3 regions of the Mesorhizobium sp. M0189 genome follow, and region 2 is predicted to be linked to each of the others. Evidence: predicted binding sites of a transcription regulator. Region 2 holds the regulator's gene; each other region holds the start of a gene.

Region 1 (4,186 bases), on a different contig from region 2:
GCTCCGGCCAGGTTGGATCGTAGAGCCAGAGTGCCGTCCCGCATTTCGTGCAGAAGCTCCGTTCGCCCGTCGAGATCTCGCGTTGCGGGTGCTCGTCGTCCTCGATCTCGGCCCGGTAGACGCCGAGATGGCGCTTGCCCTCGATTTTCAGCGTCTCGTAATCGGCGCCGAGATTGATGGCGAAACCGCCGCCGCCCTGCTGCTTGCGGCAGATCGAGCAGTAGCACAGCATGAACGGCACCGGCGTGTGGCTTTCCACCTCGAAACGCACGGCATTGCACCGGCAGGACCCTTTGAGCAGAAGCGGCATGAAAAACTCCGATGAAACTGATTCTGAACTTGTCAGGATGGTGCCGGTAGCGGCGATGACAAGGGGAAATCCCGGTGACATGATCGCGCCATGGACAACGAGCGCATAGAAGAGCTTTTCGAAGGCCTCGGCCCGGTCAGCATCCGCAAGCTGTTCGGCGGCAAGGGCATCTATTTCGATGGCGTCATCGTCGCCATTGTCATCCGTGGCGAATTGATGCTGAAGGCCGACGCCGAAAGCGCCCCGGATTTCGAAGCGGCCGGCTGCCGGCAATGGACCTATACCGGCTCGCGCCACGGAAAGCTGGTGTCGATGCCCTATTGGAGCGTTCCCGACAGCGCTTTCGACGACCCCGACGAGATGGCGATCTGGGCGCGCCGCGCCTACGAGGCAGGACGGCGCGCCGGCAAATAGGCTGCGTCATGCTTCGGCAATTCTGGGCCGCATTTCACGCCAGGTCCCGCGCCTGGGCACGAGCGCCAGCGCCTCGGCAAAGCCGGCGCTGGTGAAGGCGGCGCTCTCGACGGTGAGCATAGCTGCGGCAACGCCTTCGCACAGTGCCGCGCGCAGCGTCAGGCCGCGCAGCAGGGCGGCGATCGTCGCGCCGGCCAATGCGTCGCCGGCGCCGGCAGCATCGGTCCGCTTTTGGAGCGGCGGTGGCAGGATCGAGAACGCGCCCAATTTGTCGAAACCGAGCACCGGTCCGTCGCCAGCGGTGATCACGCCGCTTTTCAGGCCCGCGCGTCTCAGGCCGTCGACGATGCCTTGGTCGTCAGCATCGATGTCGACGCCGGCGAGCACGCCAGCCTCGTGCCGGTTCATGAAGGCGAGTGCCAGAAGATCAAGCACCGGCGTCAGCCGCGCCGCTTTGCTGGGCGAGACGGCAAGCGCAAACACCGGCTTGCCGGCGGCGAGTGCCGCCAGCCGCGCCACTGCGGAAGACGGCAGGTTGGCGTCGCACAGCACCGCGTCGGCCGAACCGATCGCGTCTCGCACCTTGGCGCGGCGGATCTGCTTGGGAAGCGCCAGCTCGTAGAGCACCATGTCGGCAAGGCCGGCGATCAGCCCGCCGTCGCTATCGACCAGCATCGTATGGCTTGGCGTCGCGCGGTCGAGGAACACCGCCGACAAATCGGCAATGCCGGCGTCGGTGACGGCGCGTAAAACCGTGTCGCCCAGGGCATCGCCGCCGCGCACCGAAAGCAGCGAGGCCGAGACGCCGCGCCGCACCGCACAGCGCAAGGCGTTGAAGGCGGCGCCGCCGACATGCTCGCGCATCGTGCCGGGGTTGGAAGCGGCCGGCACGAAGGCGCCGGCAACCCGGCCGCGCCGCTCGATATAGGCGCCACCCACGGCCAGGATCGTCGGGGATTTCATCATGCCGGCAAAATGCCCTTTGCTGTTGCCCGGGAGGAGACTAGGTCGCCGGGCGGAACCCTGCAATCGCGGGTGCGATTCGGATGGTGACGGCAACGGCGCCGCATGCGAGGCGGGATACGTCCGGAAGCAAAATTGCGAAACAAAAATAGAACAAATATGGATATCAGTTATTTTTCAAACCCTTGGGGCTCATTGACAAATGAGAACAAACGAGGTACATTCTTTTAAGGATTGCGGGATTGTCCGGCCTCCATTGACGACCACGGGGTGATGTATCATGGCTCAGAATTCTTTGCGGCTTGTAGAGGACAAAGCGGTGGACAAATCAAAGGCTCTGGATGCGGCGCTGTCGCAAATCGAGCGTGCCTTCGGCAAGGGTTCGATCATGCGGCTCGGCGCGAACGAGCAGGTCGTCGAGATCGAAACGGTGCCGACCGGCTCGCTTGGGTTGGACATCGCGCTTGGCGTCGGCGGCCTGCCGCGCGGCCGCATCGTCGAGATCTACGGACCGGAAAGCTCGGGCAAGACGACGCTGGCGCTGCACACGGTGGCCGAAGCCCAGAAGAAGGGCGGCATCTGCGCCTTTGTCGATGCCGAGCATGCGCTCGATCCGGTCTATGCCCGCAAGCTCGGCGTCGATCTCGAAAACCTGCTGATCTCGCAGCCCGATACCGGCGAACAGGCGCTGGAGATCTGCGACACGCTGGTGCGCTCCGGCGCCATCGACGTGCTGGTGGTCGATTCGGTGGCGGCGCTGACGCCGCGGGCCGAAATCGAAGGCGAGATGGGCGATTCGCTGCCCGGCCTGCAGGCCCGCCTGATGAGCCAGGCACTGCGCAAGCTCACCGCCTCGATCTCGCGCTCCAACACCATGGTCATCTTCATCAACCAGATCCGCATGAAGATCGGCGTCATGTTTGGTTCGCCCGAGACGACGACCGGCGGCAACGCGCTGAAATTCTATGCCTCGGTCCGCCTCGACATCCGCCGCATCGGCTCGGTCAAGGATCGCGACGAGGTCGTCGGCAACCAGACCCGCGTCAAGGTCGTCAAGAACAAGCTGGCGCCGCCCTTCAAGGTGGTCGAGTTCGACATCATGTATGGCGAGGGCGTCTCCAAAACCGGCGAGCTGGTCGATCTCGGCGTCAAGGCTGGCGTGGTCGAAAAGTCGGGCGCCTGGTTCTCCTATAATTCGCAGCGTCTCGGCCAGGGCCGCGAAAACGCAAAACTGTTCCTGCGCGACAATCCCGACACGGCGCGCGAGATCGAATTGGCGCTGAGGCAGAATGCCGGATTGATCGCCGAGAAATTCCTTGAGAACGGCGGCTCCGAAAGCAGCGACGACGGTTTCGAGGACGACGCCGGGGCGATGTAGGAAAAGCGACGCCTCCCGGAGCGTCAGCCAGGTTTGGATTTGATGTTTTGATTTTGAGTTTGCGTAATCGGTACATTTTGAACCGCCGGCCCCGTGCCGGCGGTTGGCGTTTGACGGCGAGTCAGACGCATTTCAAAGCGCCGGTGAAAGCCGGGATTTGAGCCCATTTGGTGTTTCTGGACAGGCTGCGGTGCGACCGCTAAAAGGCCATGTCTATTTTCCGCCGGCAGCCGGCGGTTCTCTCGAAAAGGCAGTATTCATGAGTGGCGTCAACGAGATCCGGTCGGCATTTCTCGACTATTTTCGCAAGGAAGGTCACGAGGTCGTCGCGTCGAGCCCGCTGGTGCCGCGCAACGACCCGACGCTGATGTTCACCAATGCCGGCATGGTGCAGTTCAAGAACGTTTTCACCGGTCTGGAGAAGCGGCCCTATTCGCGTGCGACGACTGCCCAGAAGAGTGTTCGTGCCGGCGGCAAGCACAACGACCTCGACAATGTCGGCTACACCGCGCGACACCTGACCTTCTTCGAGATGCTCGGCAATTTCTCCTTCGGCGATTATTTCAAGGAGCGCGCCATAGAGCTTGCCTGGAACCTGATCACCAGGGAGTTCGGGCTGAAGAAGGACAAGCTGCTGGTCACCGTCTACCACACCGACGACGAGGCCGCCTCCTACTGGAAGAAGATCGCCGGTCTTTCCGACGATCGCATCATCCGCATCGCGACCTCGGACAATTTCTGGGCAATGGGCGACACCGGACCGTGCGGGCCGTGTTCGGAGATATTCATCGACCGTGGCGAGCACATCTGGGGTGGCCCTCCCGGCAGCCCCGAGGAGGATGGCGACCGTTTCCTCGAATTCTGGAACCTGGTGTTCATGCAGTATGAACAGGTGACGAAGGACGAGCGCGTCGACCTGCCGCGTCCGTCGATCGACACGGGCATGGGCCTCGAGCGCATGGCCTCCATCCTGCAAGGAGTTGATAGCGTCTTCGAAACCGACCTGTTCCGCCACCTGATCGACGCTGCGTCGTCGGCGCTTGGCCGCGGTCCGGATGCGGACACCGTCGCATCGTTCCGCGTCATCGCCGACCACTTGCGTTCGTCCTGCTTCCTGGTCG
Region 2 (4,186 bases):
GCCTTTGCGCTGTTTCCCGATTTCTCATCGCGACGGCCGGTCAAGAAATACGCGGCGGCCGCCGCGCTTTTTTCGATTGCGGCCTACCTCGTCTTTTCCGGCATTGTGGTGGCGGCCGAACGCAGCTTCATCATGTTGGCGGTGATGCTTATCGCCGTGCTGTTCGACCGGGCCGCGCTCACCATGCGCAACCTGGCGATCTCGGCCATCGCGGTCATTCTGGTGTCGCCGCACGAGGTGGTCGGTCCGAGCTTCCAGATGTCCTTCGCCGCGACGGCGGCCCTTGTCGGCGCCTATGCAGGCTGGTCCGATTACCGCGCCGGCGGGGCCACCACGCCGCCGCCCCGGCGGTCGCCGCTACGCTTTGCCACTAGAAAGGTACTGATGGGCATGGGCGGCCTGGCGATGACCTCGATCATTGCAGGGAGCGCCACGGCGCTTTTCGCCATATGGCATTTCCAGCGCGTGGCGCCGCTCAGCCTGTTCGCCAATCTGGCCATCATGCCTATCGTCTCACTGGTCGTCATGCCCTTCGCCGTCCTCAGTGCGCTGGCGATGCCGTTCGGCGCGGATGGGCCTTTCCTCTACGTGATGGGCAAGGGGCTGACGGCGATGATCGCCCTGTCCGGGTGGATCTCCGAGCGCTCGCCGATCGATGCGGTCGGGCTGATTTCGCTGAGATCTGTCCTTTTGGTGACGATCGCCCTCGTCATTGCCAGCATGGCGACGACCTGGTTGCGGCTCGTGGCCCTTCCTTTTGCGCTCGCCGGCTTGCTAACGACAACGCAGACGCGCGTACCCGATGTATTGATCTCGGAGGACGCACGGCTCGTCGCGCTGCCGATCGGCAGCGGTGAACTCGCGGTCAACCGGGCACGCCCGAATGAGTTCACCATCGACAACTGGAAACGCGCGCTCACATCAGAGGCTATCGTCGCGCCGGAAACACCTGGAAAGAACGATCCGCAATTCGACATTGCCGATCCGGCCGACTTACCGCCGGGCATGCCGTTCATTTGCACGGACGGTCTCTGCCTTGCCAGGCATCCATCCGGCGCGATCATCGCGCTAGCCAATGACCGCGATACTGCACGGCCAGCCTGCGCCTTTGCCAGCTTGATCGTCATCGACGACGCCACCGCCCATAATCCCTGCTACTACGACCGGCTGGTCCTCGTCGTCACCAAACGGCAACTGGCGCGCGCGGGAAGTGCGGCCGTCTATTTCGATCCACAAGCGGCAACACGCGCCGAAATCCGCTTCGCCGTCGAAAAATCATACCGGCCCTGGCACGTGCAGCGGAAATTTTCACGCGCGGCGCGGGGCATGCCGCCATACCGCAGAGCCGACAAGCCAAAAGCCGGCGCCAAGGGCGCAGCTCAGTAGCGGCGGATCAGCCCAACGAGCTTGCCCTGCACCTTGACCCTGTCTGGTCCGAAGATGCGCGTCTCGTAGGCCGGATTGGCGGCTTCCAGGGCGATCGAGGCGCCCTTGCGGCGGAACCGCTTCAGCGTCGCTTCTTCCTCGTCGACCAGTGCCACCACGATCTCACCGGGGCTCGCCGTATCGGCATTGCGGATGATCACCGTGTCGCCGTCGAAAATGCCAGCCTCGATCATCGAATCGCCTTTGACCTCGAGCGCATAATGCTCGCCGCCCATGATCATGTCCGGCGGCACCGAGATCGAATGCGTCTGGTGCTGGATGGCATCGATCGGCACACCAGCGGCGATGCGGCCCATCACCGGGATAGACACGGCGGCGACGACATCGTCGTCATTGCCGGCTGCAGGGACGCGCGACGATGTCGGCTTGCCTTGCCGAGGACCTTGCCCAAGACTGCCCTGGATGACACTCGGCGAGAACTTGCGTGCCGCATTGAGGCCGGGGGCGATCGAATCGGGCAGGCGCAGCACCTCCAGCGCACGGGCCCTGTTGGGCAAACGGCGAATGAAGCCGCGCTCCTCCAGCGCCGTAATCAGCCGGTGGATTCCCGATTTGGAAGCCAGGTCGAGCGCTTCCTTCATCTCGTCGAAGGAGGGCGGGATACCGCTTTCCTTCAGCCTTTCGTGGATGAACATAAGCAGTTCGTGTTGTTTGCGTGTCAGCATAGCGACCCCCAACAGAATCAGAAAAACAAACCCAGAACAAACACTATCTGTTCCAGTTGTGTTCCGCAACTGTTTAAAGTTTAATGAATGTGTTAGGGCTCGGGTAACGATACCACTCGCCAAACCGGGACGCTGCATTTTCACCGCCGCGGGCCTCATCGCCTTGATTCTGCTTTCGTTTGCGGCCTCTGGGTTTCCAGAAGGCGGCACTGGTATCGGCCGTCAGCCGGCAAAGGGGCACGGAATTGAAGCCGTATCGACTGTGCGGTTTGGTCAATGCACCGTGAACGAAACGAACTCAAAACGCCAACCTTGGGTTGGCTTGGCTCCTGGTTTCCACCGCATGGTCAGGCAACTTGTCGCCGGTGGAGCCTTGCTGCGCGATACCAGGTAATGGAGAACCGCTCGTGACCGATGGATGCCGTCGATGCGTGTCCGGCGTTGCGGTGAATCTTGGGGAGCAGACAAATCATGACAGGAATTCCCGATCTCGTGGCCATAAGGGCGATGGATGCTGCAGATCCGCTGCGCGCGATGCGCGACCGCTTTGTGCTGCCGCAAGGAGTGATCTATCTCGACGGCAATTCGCTAGGGGCCGCTTCGCGTGCCGCTTTCGATGAATTGAGCAAGGCAGTGACCGAAGAATGGGCGCATGATCTCATCCGCGCCTGGAACACGGCCGGCTGGTTCAACATGCCGCTCGAACTTGGCGACCAGCTCGGGCGCCTGATCGGTGCCGCGGCCGGCCAGACGGTGGTCTGCGACACGACATCGGTCAACATCTACAAGCTGCTGCACGCCGCCATGGCCATGCGGCCGGAGCGGCAGGTCATCGTCGCCGAGGGCGACAGTTTTCCGACAGACCTCTACATGGCTGAGGGTGTGGTTTCGACGCGAAAAGATACGCTGCTGCGCCTCTCGGGGGTCGACGCGCCGAGCATCGAAGAGCTGATCGACGAACGCACCGCCGTGGTGCTGGTCAACCACGTCAACTACAAGTCGGGCGAACTGCGCGACATGCCGGCGCTGACGCGCAGGGCCCAGGAAGCCGGGGCGATGATCGTCTGGGATCTCTGCCACACCGCCGGTGCGATGCCAGTCGAGCTCGACACGGCAAACGCCGATTTTGCCGTTGGCTGCACCTACAAATATCTGAATGGCGGACCGGGCGCGCCTGCCTTCATCTATGCGGCTGAGCGGCATCTTGCCGACATCCAGCAGCCGCTCACCGGCTGGTGGGGCCATGCACGGCCCTTCGCCTTCGAGCCAGGCTATGCGGCCGGCACCGGCATCCGCCGGTTTCTGTGCGGCACCCAGCCGGTCCTGTCGATGCGCACGCTGAAGGGCGCGCTCGACATCTGGAACGATGTCGACATGACGGCGGTGCGCAAGAAGAGCATCGCGCTGGCTGATCTGTTCATCGAGCTCGTCGAGGCAAAGTGCGGCACTTACGGGCTAACGCTCGAAAGCACGCGCGACGGGGAAAAACGCGGCAGCCAGATTTCATTCATGCACGAGCATGGCTACCAGATCATGCGCGCGCTGATCGAACGTGGCGTGATCGGCGATTTTCGCGCGCCATCGACCATGCGCTTCGGCTTCACCCCGCTCTATGTCGGCTATGCCGATGTCTGGCAGGCCGTCGAAGTGCTTGAGGACATCCTGCGCACCGGTGCGTGGAAGGATGCGCGCTTCGCCATCAAGGCGGCTGTCACTTGAGATTGATGCGAGAGCTGGAATCGTGAGGCTGGCGACGACGCGCCGCGCGATGCTCACGCTCGTTGCAAGGCCATATTGCCAGGGGAGGGCGCAGGGTGTTCGAACGTCACATTGCCGATTGGGACAACGCCTATGCCAACGGCGCCAACATAGCCGGCAGCGATCGCTGGCCGGCGGCCTGGGTCGAGCCCGCGCGGGTTTTTCGCGACGTGCTTTCGACCGAGGGCCGGGCGCGGCTCGACATGGCCTATGGCCATGGCCCACGCAACCGGCTCGATCTTTTCCTGCCGGCCACCAAGCCCAAGGGGCTCGTGGTGTTCGTCCATGGCGGCTACTGGATGGCATTCGACAAGAGT
Region 3 (4,186 bases), on a different contig from region 2:
CGCGCCTGGACGAGCATTTGCGGCGCGGCTGAGACGGAGCGAGGTATCAGCCGGGCGATCCCGCCTCAGCGAATGACCGGCTCGCCGTGAAACCGCCGGCGCGACGGCGGCGAGACGCCGAAGCCGACTTCCATCATCAGTCGTGGGGTGCGCGTCGGCACGGTACCCATATGGAAGCCGAACGGATCCTCGACAAAGCCGAGACCGGCCTGCCCCGTCAGCGTGACCGGGCTCTGCTCGCCATAGACGCCCAGCACCTCTTCCGCCGAATGGCCGACCAGAAGCGTCAGCTGATGCTTCAGGATGCGGCGGTTGTGGGAGCCGCGGACATAGACATGCGGCCCGGTGTCGTTGTCGACCGGCACCAGGTAGAAAAAGAACTTCAGCATGCGCCAGTCGTCGAGGTCGAAATGGTATTTGCCGAGCGAAGCCATGTTCTTGTCGGCGTCCGAGACGCCACCGGTCGGAAAGCTCCACCAGACGCGGGTGGTGATCAGCTTGGCCTGGCTGCCGAGATAGTGCGCTGCGATGTCGAGGAGTAGCGGATCGCGCTGCACGGCGACCGCAGCGTTGCAGTCGAGGACCCGCTCGAAATAGTGGCCGCTGAGCAGCGGGCGGCCGAAATGCTTTTCTGCATCGGCGTGTTTTTCGGGCAGGAATTCCAGCCGGCGGTCGAAATTGCCGAAGCATGGCGTGTGCTCGGCGAAGCGGGCGATCTCCTCATGGATGGCGGCTGGCAGCGTCAGGCCCGAATAGAGCCCCTCCGTCCGCAGCGCGCCGACGACGGCATCGCGATCGACGCCGGCGAACATCGTTTCACTGACATTGCGCGCCGGCCGAACCGGCTTCGCACCGCGCCAGTGCAGCCGCCGCGCCGGCATGGTGCGCGCCAGCATGAACATCGGCAGCCATGCCGGATTCTCGCGAAGGTCGGAAAGATAGGTCGGAATGCGGGCGGCGATGCGGCGCAGCGTACCGCCGTTGCGTGCGATCGCCTCGAGGCTTGCAGCGCCGGACTTGTCAGGGCTTGAAAGGGTCATCGGGGTCCTCAAATGTCGAGGGAACAGCATCGACGATAGTCGTCGTCGCCGCTCCGGCACACCCCAAACCCATTCGCCCGTATCGCTGGGAATGGTAACCCCCGGCCAGATTTTGTGCAATGCACAATAAACGACAACCCGCCAGAAAATTTGCTTGGGCGGCGTTTCCTAGGCCGGGATGGTAAGCCGTCACTTCCGCGGCGCCACCCAGATCTCGGCGTGGAGCCTTCTTGTCGCCAGGCCGCGGGCGATCGCTTCGGCGCTGCGGGCGCTCTTAGACAGCGCGGCGGCCTGACGCTTGCTGATCACCAAGCCTTCGGCGAGAGCGCGATTTCCGGCAAAGACCCGCGACAGGAACGGCGCGCGGCTGCCGCGTGCCCGTGAAAATCGCGCCGCCATGGTTTGCCTGGCCGTATGGGCGACGACCTCGTCGATCCAGCCCTCCCCCAGCCGCGCTCCCGGTTCCAGCAAAAGCAGCCAGTCGCCCTTGGCCTGCCTGATGCCGGCGGCGATGCCGCCGCTGACATAGTGGCAGCCGGCATGTTCGGCGACGCGGTGCGTCTGATCGGTCGAGCCGGTGTCGCAGACGAGAACGTCGCGCACCACGCCTTCGACCGCGCCGCCGATCAGCGAGGCGAGCGTGCGGGCGAGGCCCTCCTCGTCATTCAGGGTTTCGATCAGGACGCTAAGCATGTTTAGCCGAATAGCGGAAAGCGGTGGGCAGCGCCAGTTTTTGCGGCACGCCGCGAGAAAGTTCTTGCTTTGTTCCACTCGGTGCGATAGGAATACATTCATGAGCAGAGCGATTCGACAGCGGGCGGACAGTCCCTGGGAAAGGGCCAAAATGGAACAGATCGTGCGTGCCGACATTGCCGCCTTCGGCGCTGGCAGGGCCGAGATGGCGAATGCGATGATCGAGCAGAGCGGCATGCGCGTCCGCCCAGACCGCAATCGCGGCAGGTCGGCGGGCATCAATCCGTCCGGCCGTTTCGAGCCGGTCAGCCGGCATGTGTTCGACGACGGCTGGAATTCGCTGGAGGAGCTGCCGCCCTTCAAGACCGAGGTACAGGTCGAGAAGCCGCGCACCATCATCACCCGCAACGAATCGCCCGACATCTCCTTCGACCGCTCGATCAATCCCTATCGCGGCTGCGAACATGGCTGCGTCTATTGCTTCGCGCGGCCGACGCACAGCTTCATGGGCCTGTCGCCGGGGCTGGATTTCGAATCGAAGCTGTTTGCCAAGCCGGATGCGGCGCGGCTGCTCGACAAGGAATTGTCCAGGGATAATTACCAGCCGCGCACCATCGCCATCGGCACCAACACCGATCCCTACCAGCCGATCGAGAAGCAATACCGGATCATGCGCGAGATCCTCGAAGTGCTGGAGGCGCGCGGGCATCCGGTCGGCATCGTCACCAAGTCAGCGCTGGTGACACGCGACATCGACATTCTGTCACGCATGGCCGAACGCGGGCTGGCCAAGGTGGCACTGTCGGTGACGACATTGGACAGGATGCTGGCCAGAACGATGGAGCCGCGCGCGTCGACGCCGACCAAGCGGCTGGAGGCGATCAGGCAGCTTTCGGACGCCGGCATTCCGGCCTCGGTGATGGTCGCGCCGATCATCCCCGGACTGACCGACTCGGAAATGGAGCGCATCCTCGATTCGGCGCAGGCAGCGGGCGCGCGTGAAGCGGGCTATGTGCTGCTGCGCCTGCCGCTGGAGGTCGCGCCGATCTTCAAGGACTGGCTGCTGCGCCACTATCCCGACCGCTATCGCCACGTCATGTCGCTGATCCGTTCGATGCGCGACGGCAAGGACTACGATTCGGAATGGGGCAAGCGCATGAAAGGCTCCGGCCCTTATGCCTGGCAGATCGGCCGCCGTTTCGAGATCGCCGCCAAACGGCTCGGCCTCAATGCCGAGCGGCGCTCGCTGAGGACCGACCGGTTCGTCCCCGCCGCCAAGGCAACCGAGCAGCTGATGCTGCTGTGACAAAGCGTCTCGCGCCAGCCGCTTGAAGCGGCCGCAGCAGGCGAAAAATCCCGTCCGGCCTGTCCTGTCCCCGGGCTTGCAGACGGTAGCCCCTCCTGGTCCGGTGCCCCGCCCGACCCGGAGGGGACTTGCGGAGAATCGGAGCCGATGCGAACCTCGCCGCACCATGGCTCGCCCGCGTTCCGATTCTCCGCTTCTCTTCGAAATCGTCGAGAAACCCGACTTCTCGTTCGAGACGAAGGCGATGGCCGAAGGCCTGTGGCCGGTGGCGGGGATGGACGAGGCCGGCCGCGGCCCGCTCGCCGGGCCGGTGGTGGCTGCAGCGGTGGTGCTCGATCCCGCCAACATCCCCGACGGCCTCGATGATTCCAAGCGGCTGACGCATTTGCAGCGCGAGGCGCTGTTCCTGAAAATCCTCGGCTCCGCACTCGCCGTATCGATGGCCTCGGTCAGCGCCGAAGGCATCGATGCCTCCAACATCCTCAAGGCCAGCCTGGAGGCGATGCGCCGTGCAGTGGCCGGCCTGTCAATCCGGCCGAAGCTGGCGCTGGCCGACGGCCGCGACGTGCCGCCCGGCCTGCCCTGCGAGGGCAAAGCGCTGATCAAGGGCGACCAGCGCTCGCAGTCGATCGCTGCAGCCTCGATCGTCGCCAAGGTGTTGCGCGACCGCATGATGTGCGGCTGCGGCAGCCATCATGCGCGTTACGGCTTCGAGCTGCATATGGGCTACGCCACTGTGCGCCATCGCACGGCGATCGATCTGCACGGGCCAGTGGCACGGCTGCACCGCGCCTCCTTCGCGCCGTTCCGGTTCGGCGGCACCGAGGTGCTGGAGGAAGAGGGCCTTTCGGGCCTGGATTGAGCGAAAGCGGCTAGGCGTAATCTCCCCCTCGAGGGGGAGATGGCCAGGCCAGAGGGGGTCGCCTCGCGTGAAGCGCCAACCTTCTCTTTCGTCCCACATGGCGTCGCGCCAGGACGTACTGACCCCCTCTGTCGCCTTCGGCGACATCTCCCCCTCGAGGGCAGGGGAATCGCATATGGCGATTTTGGGGTTGAGTTTAGGCTGAGAAAGGATTCTTTGGAGAGGCAGGTGAGCGAAGGAGCGACTGCCATTTCCTGCCTTGAGAGCTACTTTGGCGCGGTGCCT

The links. Region 2 encodes LexA, which represses DNA repair genes until DNA is damaged. Its sites were predicted from a motif close to TGTTCNNNNTGTGTTCNG; they were not measured.
Region 1: a site for LexA is predicted at 1,826-1,843, ahead of recA (recombinase RecA). Genes of this name have one in related genera too.
Region 3: a site for LexA is predicted at 1,793-1,810, ahead of NKJ09_RS16255 (PA0069 family radical SAM protein). Genes of this name have one in related genera too.

What each region holds. Positions count from the first base shown of each region.
Region 1 is NZ_JAMYSW010000019.1:11,927-16,112, forward strand. It holds gene NKJ09_RS26565 (GFA family protein) at 1-310, opposite strand, end outside; gene NKJ09_RS26570 (TfoX/Sxy family protein) at 401-724, shown strand; gene NKJ09_RS26575 (PfkB family carbohydrate kinase) at 731-1,690, opposite strand; gene recA (recombinase RecA) at 1,968-3,065, shown strand; gene alaS (alanine--tRNA ligase) at 3,325-4,186, shown strand, end outside.
Region 2 is NZ_JAMYSW010000001.1:455,485-459,670, forward strand. It holds gene NKJ09_RS02185 (ComEC/Rec2 family competence protein) at 1-1,386, shown strand, start outside; gene lexA (transcriptional repressor LexA) at 1,380-2,111, opposite strand; gene kynU (kynureninase) at 2,583-3,830, shown strand; gene NKJ09_RS02200 (hormone-sensitive lipase) at 3,926-4,186, shown strand, end outside.
Region 3 is NZ_JAMYSW010000008.1:48-4,233, reverse strand. It holds gene moaB (molybdenum cofactor biosynthesis protein B) at 1-32, shown strand, start outside; gene NKJ09_RS16265 (phytanoyl-CoA dioxygenase family protein) at 66-1,040, opposite strand; gene NKJ09_RS16260 (glycosyltransferase) at 1,230-1,733, opposite strand; gene NKJ09_RS16255 (PA0069 family radical SAM protein) at 1,885-3,039, shown strand; gene rnhB (ribonuclease HII) at 3,206-3,901, shown strand.